3 regions of the Bacillus stercoris genome follow, and region 2 is predicted to be linked to each of the others. Evidence: riboswitches for the same ligand, from Rfam matches in the RefSeq annotation. Region 2 holds a riboswitch; each other region holds the start of a gene.
The links. Region 2 has a riboswitch for thiamine pyrophosphate ahead of thiT (energy-coupled thiamine transporter ThiT). Riboswitches for the same ligand answer to the same signal wherever they lie in the genome.
Positions count from the first base shown of each region.

Region 1: another riboswitch for thiamine pyrophosphate. It lies ahead of thiU (HMP/thiamine ABC transporter substrate-binding protein ThiU); the one in region 2 lies ahead of thiT (energy-coupled thiamine transporter ThiT).
Region 3: another riboswitch for thiamine pyrophosphate. It lies ahead of thiC (phosphomethylpyrimidine synthase ThiC); the one in region 2 lies ahead of thiT (energy-coupled thiamine transporter ThiT).

Region 1 covers NZ_CP121861.1:2,950,645-2,954,817, forward strand. The annotation lists gene QA442_RS15340 (PepSY domain-containing protein) at 1-517, opposite strand, end outside; gene QA442_RS15345 (sensor histidine kinase) at 514-1,878, opposite strand; gene ykoG (two-component system response regulator YkoG) at 1,882-2,568, opposite strand; TPP riboswitch at 2,670-2,782, shown strand; gene thiU (HMP/thiamine ABC transporter substrate-binding protein ThiU) at 2,880-3,482, shown strand; gene QA442_RS15360 (ECF transporter S component) at 3,484-4,083, shown strand; gene QA442_RS15365 (ABC transporter ATP-binding protein) at 4,070-4,173, shown strand, end outside.
Region 2 covers NZ_CP121861.1:1,214,298-1,218,470, forward strand. The annotation lists gene QA442_RS06265 (NfeD family protein) at 1-418, shown strand, start outside; gene floT (flotillin lipid rafts scaffold protein FloT) at 439-1,968, shown strand; gene QA442_RS06275 (GNAT family N-acetyltransferase) at 1,986-2,507, shown strand; gene thiT (energy-coupled thiamine transporter ThiT) at 2,548-3,126, opposite strand; TPP riboswitch at 3,226-3,327, opposite strand; rRNA gene QA442_RS06285 (16S ribosomal RNA) at 3,792-4,173, shown strand, end outside.
Region 3 covers NZ_CP121861.1:3,384,453-3,388,625, forward strand. The annotation lists partial or broken gene QA442_RS17670 (FAD-binding oxidoreductase) at 1-638, shown strand, start outside; gene thiC (phosphomethylpyrimidine synthase ThiC) at 675-2,447, opposite strand; TPP riboswitch at 2,580-2,687, opposite strand; gene QA442_RS17680 (Type 1 glutamine amidotransferase-like domain-containing protein) at 2,747-3,448, opposite strand; partial or broken gene QA442_RS17685 (spore coat protein) at 3,490-3,759, shown strand; gene QA442_RS17690 (hypothetical protein) at 3,843-4,046, opposite strand.

The DNA.
Region 1 (4,173 bases), 1.7 Mb from region 2:
TTGTTTTGGCTTCTTTTTTCGTAATCGGTGTTTTTTGTTGGTCTTTATTGCTGATTTGATCGGCAGACAAGACTGTTTTTGTCTGCATATCTACCTTCACTTCGTATGTTTTTCCGTCTTCTTTATGAATGATATATGTGGCAACGCGATTCTTGTGTGTTCGTTTTTTGACCGTACCCGGCACCCGCTTAAGCGCGAGATGCTCGGCTTCTTTTTCTGTCATAACAGATGGATTCATCGCTTTTACTCTATTCATTGAAAGAATGTCAGCTGATGTTGCGTCAGCTTTTAGAAAATAAGTTCCCTTGGGATTTTCAAGGGTCATTTCATATGTTTTTTTATCCTTTGACTGTGTTGATTTCGTGACCTTGCCTTCATAAGAGGTTTCGACTTTTTTTATGACAGCCTCTTTTGAAAGTACGTCCTCATGGGTATGCCGAATGATGAGAAACGTACAGATGGTAACGGCTAAAACTGCTGCTGCAGCAAAAGATACTGCTTTTATTGGTTTGTTCATCGGCCTCCCCCATTCTGTTCACTGAATTGCATGGTGACAGCTGTTCCTTGTCCCGGCTTGCTTTTGACAGATAGCTCAATGCCATGCTCATCGGCGATTTGCTTGGCAATGGAAAGGCCTAAACCCGTTCCGCCTGTTTTTCTGTTCCGTGCCTCATCTGCCCGGTAGAACCGTTCGAACAAATGCGGGATATGTTCCTCAGGTATCCCGATACCTTCATCCCTTACTGACAGAAACGGCTGTCCATCCTTCGTTCCGGCTGATATCACAATGGCTTTTTCACTATACTTTATGGCATTATCGAGCAAAATGGTCAGCAGCTGCTTGATGCGTTCTTCATCAGCTGTTACAGGCAGGCTCTTTTTATCTGTTTCGAGTAAAATGTCGCGCTGATAGACAGGCTGGAGCGTTTGCGTGACGGCGCGCGACACTTCAATCAAATCGATTGTTTTCAGATCAACCTCGAGTCCTTGATGGCTTTTGGCCAGCGCCAAAAGCTGATTGGTCAGTTTCTTCATATGCACCGTTTCTGCATGAATGGCTTCTATCGATTCCTCAAGCACTTCCGGCTTTTTTGCCCCCCATCGCTTCATCAGGCTGCTGTAACTTTCTATAATGGTGAGCGGAGTTTTTAATTCGTGTGAAGCATCTTGAACGAATTGCTGCTGTTTATCGTAGTGCTCTTTCAGCATCATCGCCATCTCATTAAATGTCAGCCCCATTTGATACAATTCATCGTGCGACTGTCCCTCTAAAGAAATCGTTTTGAATGCTTTCTCTCGCTGTATGTCTCTCATGGTCATCATTAATCGTCTGATCGGATTGATAATACGGCGGGCGAGCAAGCTGCCGGCAAAAAAAGAAGCAATGCAAACAGCGGCACTTGCAGCGATTAAGATGATTTTCAACAGAAACAGGCTCTCTTCTGTATTCTCCTGCCTTTCCACCAATTGAAGAGAAACCACTTGTCCATCGGTCCAAATCACCGGAATTGCAGCCTCAGCAAACAGCTTGCCGTCATGATTCCTCACATCTGCCATTTCCCCGCTGTGAAAAGAGAGAGGAAAATCTTTATACGCTTTTTCTTTTGTGATCGTCATGATGGCTTTTTGATCACCATTCACTACACGCACCATGCCATTTGCCGGCAGGTAGGCCTGCAGCATGTCCTGCATAGCCACTCCTTCTGTTTCAGCAGCATGCAGCGCTTCGGCCATGTTATCCGTCTCATCAGCAAGCCGGGCCGCATCCTTTGATGTCAGCGCAGACGAAAAAATGAGATATACTGCGGTATGAACCAAAATTAATAAAATCAACAGTGATATTGATGTGTACAGATGAATCTTGGTTTTCAGCTTCATCGTTTACCCCTTAATGGCATAGCCGACCCCGCGAATCGTATGGATCAGCTGTTTTTCGTAAGGATAGTCCAGTTTTTTTCTGATGTATCTTATGTAGACGTCTACGACATTTGTATCACCGATATAATCAAATCCCCATACCGCGCTTAGAATTTGCTCCCGTGTCAGCACTTGCTGCGGATGCTTTAGCATGTAGACGAGCAAATCAAATTCCCGCGGCGTTAATTCCACCTCTTTGTCTCCGCGTCTCACTTCACGCGTTTTTTCGTTCACCCGTAAATCGTCATATGTAAGAAAGGTGCCGATTTCTTCCGTTTTTGTTCCATTTTGGCGTAGCGCCGCCCTGATTCTCGCAAGTAATTCCTCGATTTCAAACGGCTTGGTGACATAGTCATTCGCACCGATATCCAGACCTGTTACCTTATCAGGAATGCTGTCTCGCGCCGTTAATAAAATGACCGGTGTCTGTTGATCCGTTTTTCTCAAGCGGCGCAGCACTTCTAGTCCGCTGAGCCCCGGCAGCATGACATCAAGAAGCACCAAGGAATACCCGCCTTCCGCGGCCGCATTCAGGCCTTCTGTTCCATTGTGTTTAATGGTCACGCCGTATCCTTCATATTCCAATTCAAGCTGCAGAACCCTGGCGATTTTTTCTTCATCTTCCACAATTAATATGTGTCCTTTGTCCAAATGTGATCATCCTCTCCTGTCCCTATATGAAAAAAATGATTTCGTTGTTTACAAAATGATTCTTATCATCTATTATGATGTCAAAATAAAAAATTGTATACGGAAAGCACTAGGGGTGCTGTTTTGGCTGAGATAAAACGCGGGAGAATCGCGTTTTGATCCCTTATGACCCGATCTGGATAATACCAGCGTGGGGAAGTGCAGGTTGACCGAATGGTGTATTTTTTTGTGCGCTTAATCGATCTATGACTGCATATTCCCTTAGGATATGCAGTTTTTTATTTTATCCAAAAAACAGGAGGCTTTTAGAAATGGAGCATATGTGCGGTACAAGCAGAATCGCCGGTTTTCGCTTCTCTTTATATCCGATGACGGATGATTTTATCAGTGTGATCAAGTCTGCGCTGAAAAAAACAGATACGTCCAAGGTTTGGACGAAAACCGACCATATCAGCACGTTGTTACGCGGATCGATTGATCATGTATTCGATGCCGCAAAAGCCATTTACCTTTATGCAGCAAACAGCGAGACACACATCGTCATGAGTGGCACGTTTTCCATTGGGTGCCCGGGCGACACTCAGGGAGATACATATCTTTCCAAAGACAATAAGCGTGTCAATGAAGATGCTGTCCGAGGCTTGAACGCGGAAGCGCCGTGCCAATTTGCGCTTTATCCAATGAATGAGCCGGATTATATGGGATTGATTATGAAGGCTGTCGACATCGCAAAAGCCCAAGGTACTTTTGTACAGGGTGTCCATTACGCGAGCGAGCTTGACGGGGATGCCCATGACGTATTCAGAACATTGGAAGCCGTTTTCCGCATGGCTGAGCAGCAAACAAACCACATCACCATGACTGTGAATCTTTCGGCTAACAGCCCATCAAGAAAAAACAGAAAGCAGGGATAACATGAAAAGCTGGAAAGTAAAAGAAATTGTCATCATGTCCGTTATCAGTATCGTATTTGCCGTTGTTTATTTATTATTTACACATTTCGGAAACGTGCTTGCAGGTATGTTTGGGCCAATTGCCTATGAACCGATTTACGGCATTTGGTTTATCGTTTCGGTCATCGCCGCATACATCATTCGAAAACCGGGTGCGGCGCTCGTTTCTGAAATCATTGCCGCTCTCGTTGAGTGCCTGCTGGGAAATCCGTCTGGCCCGATGGTCATCGTCATCGGCATTGTTCAAGGACTCGGGGCTGAAGCTGTATTCCTTGCAACACGCTGGAAAGCATACTCTCTCCCTGTCCTTATGCTGGCCGGAATGGGATCTTCAGTAGCCAGCTTTATCTACGATCTCTTTGTTTCTGGCTATGCAGCCTATTCACCAGGTTATCTGCTCATTATGCTTGTGATCCGTCTCATTTCCGGCGCGCTCTTGGCGGGGCTTCTCGGAAAAGCCGTCAGCGACTCTCTCGCTTATACAGGTGTGTTAAACGGAATGGCACTCGGAAAGGAACTGAAAAAGAAACGGAAGCGGGCGTCAGAACATGCAAGCCTTTGACGAGCTTCTGACAGTTGACCAGCTCAGCTTCTCTTATGAAGAAGACGAGAAACCGGTTTTTCAAAATATTTCGTTTGAGCTTCAAAAAGG
Region 2 (4,173 bases):
GTCGGAAGGTATTCCGTTTCTAAATCCGACATTAGTGCTCTCATTTTTCACATGTTTTTCAGCAGGAGGATATATAGGCGAGCTCGTATTGCCGCTGTCAAGCTTGCTGATTGCGCTTTTATCTTGCATCCTTTCAATCATGCTGGTGATATTGCTTCATATCTTTGTGCTGGTTCCATTATCATCCGCGGAAGAATCATTGGCATATAGAGAAGATGATCTAAAAGGGAGAGTCGGTAAAGTCATTACAGCTGTTCCAGTTGACGGGTTTGGCGAAGTGGTCATTGAAGGAATAGGCGGCACCATTTCAAAGTCAGCGGTCAGTTTTGATAATCAGCAGATCAGTTACGGGACAACAGTGTTGGTCGTAGATATTAGCAGTGGAGTTCTTTCTGTTACTCCGCATGAATCCATTTAAAACACAAGGAGGAATTTGATATGACAATGCCGATTATAATGATCATCGGAGTTGTATTCTTTTTATTAATTGCACTAATAGCTGTGTTTATTACAAAGTATCGTACAGCAGGGCCTGATGAAGCGTTAATCGTAACGGGGAGTTATCTGGGCAATAAAAATGTTCATGTCGACGAAGGCGGCAACCGTCTCAAAATCGTCCGCGGCGGAGGAACCTTTGTCTTTCCCGTCTTCCAGCAGGCAGAGCCGCTAAGCTTACTATCAAGCAAACTTGATGTTTCGACACCTGAAGTCTATACAGAGCAAGGAGTGCCTGTAATGGCCGATGGAACTGCGATTATTAAAATCGGCGGTTCTATAGGCGAAATAGCTACAGCAGCTGAACAATTTTTAGGGAAATCAAAAGACGATCGTGAGCAGGAAGCGCGAGAGGTTTTAGAAGGCCACCTTCGTTCCATTCTCGGCTCAATGACAGTAGAAGAAATCTATAAAAACAGAGAAAAATTCTCTCAAGAGGTGCAGCGTGTCGCTTCACAGGATCTCGCGAAAATGGGGCTTGTAATCGTCTCGTTTACCATTAAAGATGTACGTGATAAAAACGGTTATCTTGAATCATTAGGGAAACCGAGAATTGCCCAAGTAAAACGCGATGCTGATATCGCAACAGCAGAGGCTGATAAAGAAACCCGGATTAAGCGGGCAGAAGCCGATAAAGATGCAAAGAAATCTGAACTTGAACGGGCGACGGAAATCGCTGAAGCTGAAAAAATCAATCAGCTCAAAATGGCTGAATTCCGCAGAGACCAAGATACGGCAAAAGCGAATGCTGACCAAGCATATGATTTAGAGACAGCCAGAGCGCGCCAGCAAGTCACAGAACAGGAAATGCAGGTTAAAATTATCGAACGCCAAAAGCAAATAGAACTAGAAGAAAAAGAAATTCTTCGCCGTGAACGTCAATACGACTCAGAGGTGAAGAAAAAAGCCGATGCAGACCGTTATTCTGTTGAGCAGTCCGCAGCAGCTGAGAAAGCCAAACAGCTAGCGGAAGCCGATGCCAAGAAGTACAGTATAGAAGCAATGGCAAAGGCTGAGGCGGAAAAAGTAAGAATTGACGGGCTAGCCAAAGCAGAAGCTGAAAAGGCAAAAGGAGAAACAGAGGCTGAGGTTATCCGCCTGAAAGGTCTTGCGGAAGCGGAAGCAAAAGAGAAAATTGCGGCTGCCTTTGAACAGTACGGGCAGGCGGCGATTTTCGATATGATCGTCAAAATGCTTCCGGAATACGCGAAACAAGCAGCGGCTCCTCTTTCAAATATTGATAAAATCACCGTTGTAGATACAGGAGGAAGCGGTGAATCAAGCGGCGCAAACAAAGTAACCAGCTATGCGACGAACCTAATGTCAAGTCTGCAAGAAAGTTTAAAAGCATCCTCAGGAATTGACGTAAAAGAAATGATTGAGAACTTTTCAGGAAAAGGAAACGTAAAACAAAGCATTAATGAATTAACAAATGAAATCAAAGAAGCCAAAACGGTCCAAAAATCAGAGTAAGGAAAGGACATAACCGGATGGTAACTGTACGTGAAGCGAGGTTAGATGATATAAAGGACATTGCAAAGGTGCATGTAGACAGTTGGAGGACAACATACCACGAAATTATCCCGGCTGATTATTTAAACAGCCTGAACTATAAGGAATTTGAAGACAAATGGAAAAGCCGCTCGTTAAAGGGAGTATTTGTTGCCCAGGATGAAAAGGGTTCAGTATTCGGCTTTGCTTCATTTGGACCTATTCGCTCTGAACAAGAAGGCTATGACGGCGAGCTATATGCTATTTACCTTCTGGAAGAGCACCAGCGGCAAGGTGCAGGGAGGGCGCTCTTAACAAAAGGAGCAGAGTTTTTGCTTCAACATGGCTTTTCGAGCATGTTTGTTTGGGTCATTGAGCAGAACCCCTCGATTATATTTTATCAGTCCTATTCTCCTGAAAGAGTATCGGAGGACAGCTTTGAAATTGCCGGAGTAAGGCTGAAAGAAGCGGGCCTTGGCTGGCCGGATCTTTCTGCTTTAAAAACACTCCTTAACAGATAACAAAAATCCCCCAGCGGAATTCGCTGGGGGATTGTCACTTTTAAGCTTTGTCAGCTTTGAGTAAACGTGGTGCTGTCATAAATAATAAACATAGGACAATGGCGCAAATAATGAATGAAGGAACCATATAAGTCGCATTATAAGTTAAAGAATAAATCCATACCGGCGTTCCTTTTGGAGCGAAGCTGCCGAAAAACACAGCTCCTGAAATGACATGCGCGGCATAGCGCAGGAAACTGCCGATAAAAACTGCGCTGACCACTGTAACAATCAATTTCCCTTTTGTTTTTGCTACAGCGGCTTTACGGACAGAAAAAGCGAAACAGCCGCTTATGCCGATTGCTGCGAACGCAACAATGTAATCCAACAATAGCTGTACAGGATGTTGTGCAAATAGGTTTCCGATCGCTATTTGTACGAGGCCTGTCAACAAACCGGTAGTAAGGCCCGCTTTGACACCCCAGCGAAACGAAATCAAAAAGATCGGAATCATCATGATGGAGACCGAGCCTCCTTGAGGCATGCTAAGAAACATTCCCGAGACAATGTCTAAAATAACGGCTGCCGCTGTCATAATGGCAATTTCAATAAGGCGAACCAGTTGCTTAGATTGATTCATATCTATCTCCTTCCATTGACAGACAACCAAAAGGACAACAAAAAAGCAGCACGCGGAAGGATGAGAAAAGTTCCACGCACTGCTTTACGATCTGCAATTCATTTGACTTTGCCACATCCCTACGCCAGCGTTAACTAACAGGTTCAAAGGGTCAGAACGAAACCGCTCACTCTCAGCTTTAATGCTCCCCTTGTGGTCATCAGTATTTAGTTCGTTTCTACTATACAAGAAAACGAAAAAAACAACAAGATCGCATGACTGATATATATGTTCTTTTAAGAAAATTATATGATACACACGCTTTAGAAATCATGGCGAGGATTATAGTTTATTTGTTTTATAGATTTTTTAAAAAAACTATTGCAATAAATAAACACAGGTGTTATATTATTAAACGTCGCTGATGCACAGCGGACACAAACAAAAAGCTTCAACAATAACGCAAAAAAGTTGTTGACAAAAAAGAAGCTGAATGTTATATTAGTAAAGCTGCTTCATTAAGAAGTGACGAAATGATCTTTGAAAACTAAACAAGACAAAACGTACCTGTTAATTCATTTTTATAAATCGCACAGCGATGTGCGTAGTCAGTCAAACTAGGGCCTGCACGATGCAGGTCACACAGGTGTCGCCGCAGGATGCGGTGAACTTAACCTGTGATCCACTTATCGGAGAGTTTGATCCTGGCTCAGGACGAACGCTGGCGGCGTGCCTAATACATGCAAGTCGAGCGGACAGATGGGAGCTTGCTCCCTGATGTTAGCGGCGGACGGGTGAGTAACACGTGGGTAACCTGCCTGTAAGACTGGGATAACTCCGGGAAACCGGGGCTAATACCGGATGCTTGTTTGAACCGCATGGTTCAAACATAAAAGGTGGCTTCGGCTACCACTTACAGATGGACCCGCGGCGCATTAGCTAGTTGGTGAGGTAATGGCTCACCAAGGCAACGATGCGTAGCCGACCTGAGAGGGTGATCGGCCACACTGGGACTGAGACACGGCCCAGACTCCTACGGGAGGCAGCAGTAGGGAATCTTCCGCAATG
Region 3 (4,173 bases), 2.1 Mb from region 2:
CAATAGAGTTTTGGCCTAAAGAAGTAAACCGGATAGAGGCCCTCGGCCAATTTGTCGGTCCAAAAACAGAGTTAAAAAAACTGTTAAAGCCTTTATTGAAAGCAGGAAGCCCGACAAGCGGAATGGTAATCGCAATGCCCTTCATTGAAGCGGTAACCTTTTTTAACAGCCCGGGAGGCAATCAGCCTCAAAAAATGAAACGCTCCGGCTCTTTCATTGAAAAGCCATTATCAGAACGTGCGATTTCAACGATTAAACACTTTTTGGAGCACGCTCCGAATCAAAACGCCAGCGTCTGGCAGCAGTCGCTCGGCGGAGCAGCCGGACGGATCGCTCCAGACCAAACAGCATTTTATTATCGTGATGCAATCATTGCCCAGGAATACCTAACAAACTGGACATCCCCTGAAAAAAAAAGACAAAACGTCCGCTGGATTGAGAGGCTGAGAACATCCCTTTCGAGAGAAACGATGGGGGACTACGTAAATTGGCCAGATATCGAAATCAGAAACTGGCCAAGAACATATTACGGCGAAAATGTTGAACGACTCCGCCGTGTCAAAACGAAATATGATCCAGAAAATGTTTTCCACTTTGAACAGAGTATTCCTCCGCTTCGACGTTCTCTGTTTTTCTAAAAAAATGAAGATGGAGCATTCTCCATCTTCATTTTTTTATTGATATAAATTGCTTCCCGTATCGACAAATTCTTTTGCTTTTTCTTTTAATCCTCTATTTATGGCTTCTGCTTCACTGAGATCGTTTTTCTTCGCATAATCTCGAATATCCTGAGAAATTCTCATGCTGCAAAACTTTGGACCGCACATGGAACAGAAGTGAGCAGTTTTTGCTCCTTCAGCCGGCAGAGTTTCATCATGATATTCAAGCGCTCTTTCCGGATCAAGAGAGAGATTAAACTGATCCCGCCAGCGGAATTCAAAACGGGCTTTCGATAACGCATCATCGCGGATTTGCGCTCCGGGATGCCCTTTTGCAAGGTCCGCAGCGTGCGCAGCGATCTTATATGTAATGACTCCTTCACGAACATCATCACGGTTTGGCAGCCCTAAATGCTCCTTCGGCGTTACATAACATAGCATTGCTGTCCCATACCAACCGATCATCGCCGCTCCGATCGCTGAAGTAATATGGTCATATCCAGGGGCAATATCCGTTGTCAACGGCCCTAATGTATAAAAAGGCGCTTCTTTACAAATGTCCATTTGTTTATCGACGTTCTCTTTGATTTTATGCATCGGAACATGTCCAGGACCCTCAATCATCACTTGAACATCATGCTTCCACGCGATTTGCGTCAGCTCTCCAAGCGTCTCTAATTCAGCAAACTGTGCTTCGTCATTAGCATCGGCGATTGATCCGGGACGCAGACCATCCCCAAGAGAAAACGCAATATCATATGTTTTCATGATTTCACAGATCTCTTCAAAATGAGTGTATAAAAAGCTTTCTTGATGGTGAGCCAGACACCACTGTGCCATGATTGCGCCCCCGCGGGACACGATACCAGTTGTCCTTTTGGCAGTCAGCGGCACATACCTAAGCAAAACACCCGCGTGAATCGTAAAATAATCCACACCCTGCTCTGCCTGCTCGATCAGCGTATCACGATAAATCTCCCACGTTAAATCCTCCGCTACGCCGTTTACTTTTTCAAGCGCCTGATAAATCGGAACAGTTCCCACAGGAACAGGACAATTGCGAATAATCCATTCACGCGTCGTATGAATATCTTTTCCTGTAGAGAGATCCATCATTGTATCTGCTCCCCAGCGGATGGCCCACGTCATTTTTTCCACTTCCTCTTCAATGGATGACGTAACAGCTGAATTCCCGATATTCGCATTAATCTTCACATGAAAATTCCGGCCGATAATCATTGGCTCACTTTCAGGGTGATTAATGTTTGAAGGAATGATTGCCCGGCCGCTTGCCACCTCGTCTCTTACAAATTCGGGAGACACGTGCTCTCGAATAGCGATAAACTCCATCTCAGGTGTAATGATTCCCTTTTTGGCATAGTGCATTTGGGTGACATTATGACCAGCCTTCGCCCTCAGCGGTTTCCGCTTTAGCCCTGGGTAGCTTACGTTTGGATTTGCTTTTTTATAACCATTATCTTCTGGTTTTATTGCACGACCTTCATATTCTTCCACATCACCGCGCTCTGTAATCCACTTTTGGCGGAGCGGCTTTAATCCTTCTTGAATATTAATAGTAACTTCGGGGTCCGTATACGGTCCGCTTGTATCATAGACACGCACAGGTGCGTTTTCCTCCTCGCCGAACGATCCCGTCGTCGGACTCAATGTAATCTCCCTCATCGGCACTTGGATGTCTGAAGAAGAACCCTCCACGTATACCTTTTTGCTGCCCGAAAAACTCGACATAATAGAAATGTTGGCTTGCTGCACTGAATTGTTTTGCATTACTTATCCTTCCCCTCTCTACGTTTGAAAGGACAAAATCAAGCCCATAACCAGCACAAAAAACCGGATTCATAAAAATGAACCCGGTTACAGTCAGAAAGAAACATATTATTGCCCAGCACGACAATAATAAAAACAATTCCTCTACTTCCCCACGCTGGTACGAACCAGATCAGGTCCAAAGGGTTAAGAAGCTTACCTTCTCTCTCAGCCCGAAAGCGGGCACCCCCAGTAACTATTGATTTCGGACTCATCTTAACATAAAACCAATCGAAAAAAAAGAGGAATATAGAAAATATTCAGCTAATTGAACCCAAATATGTGACAGGCAACGAGATTTCAGATATCCCATGTTCATCCCTCATCACCCGATATGCCTTTGCATCCGATCTTGAACTCACAGTCTGAAACAGCTGATCATTTATGAAATGGAGAGCCGCTCCATCGTCCGCCGCATAGCCATTGCACAAGAATGCGTTAGCTATCAGCAGGTGGTATGCCGGTCTCCGATCCTTTTCCCCGTCATAATGAGGACAAAAGCTCCCTTGCAAAAAACCTAAACTTTTCATACTTGTCAGCGGCCCGGCCGAATCTGTCACGCCTTCTTCAAACCAGCATATCGCACCTGCACTTAATCCAGCTAAAATCACTCCGTTCTTCCATGCCTCTCTGAGAATAAAGTCCAGCCCCCATTCCTTCCACAGCACAAGCATATTGCGCGTATTTCCCCCGCCAACATAGATCACGTCCTTTTCCATAACAAAAGAAGTTAAATCTGTTGACGGCGGCTTAAATAAGGATAAATGAGACGGCACACAATCCATTGTTTGAAACGCATGATAAAACCGCTGAATATAGTTTTGGGAATCTCCACTCGCGGTCGGCAAAAAACAAATACGAGGTGACTCCCGTTCCGATTGATTGAGGATATATTGATCGAGGGACAAATTTTCCGGCTCCATCGAAAAACCCCCGCCTCCCATCGCAATAATCTGTTTCATCATTACACTCCCCAACAAAATTTGTTGTTTATTATAGCATTTTGAATAGAAGCAAGAAACAAAGCAAAATACTTTCTTATCAGGAGCTGCTATAAAAACCAAAGGAGGTGGCTTGCTCATTGAGTCTTTATCACGAAGACATTTTTGATTTGTTAACAACAATAAAAACCAACATTAACAACTACACTGTCGCAATAACAGAAGCCGAAAATCCCCACATCAGAAGAGCATTGCATGATCAATTAGATACAGCTGCCCATCTCCATGATGAACTGTCAGATCTTCTGTTGGAAAAAGGGTGGCTTGGGTGAGCAATTTCAATCGATTCACTTTAATCTTGCAGCAAAGACCACAAAAAGAGACGGGATCTCAAAGATGAGATCCCGTCTCTTTTTTATTGCTCCACTCTTCTTAAAGCCTCGTTTACCGTTTCTTTTATAAACGCGTCTTCACCGCTTAATCGGTCTAAACTGAGATCGCCGTTTCTCAGCCTTTCGGAAATATGGTTTATATCCTCCTCTACTGTGATTTGCAGCTCACCAGCCAAAAACATTCTGTGTAATTCATCTGCAACCAAATTTTCTTTATTCACTTCCACCTACTCCTTTGTTTTCAATATTATTCTTAGTCTGCCCTTAGGCTTAGATGAATAATAGGAAAAAAGCATGAATCAAATGAATCTTTTTTCCTCCTTCTTGCGTATACCTGTTGAGAAAAAGAAAAAG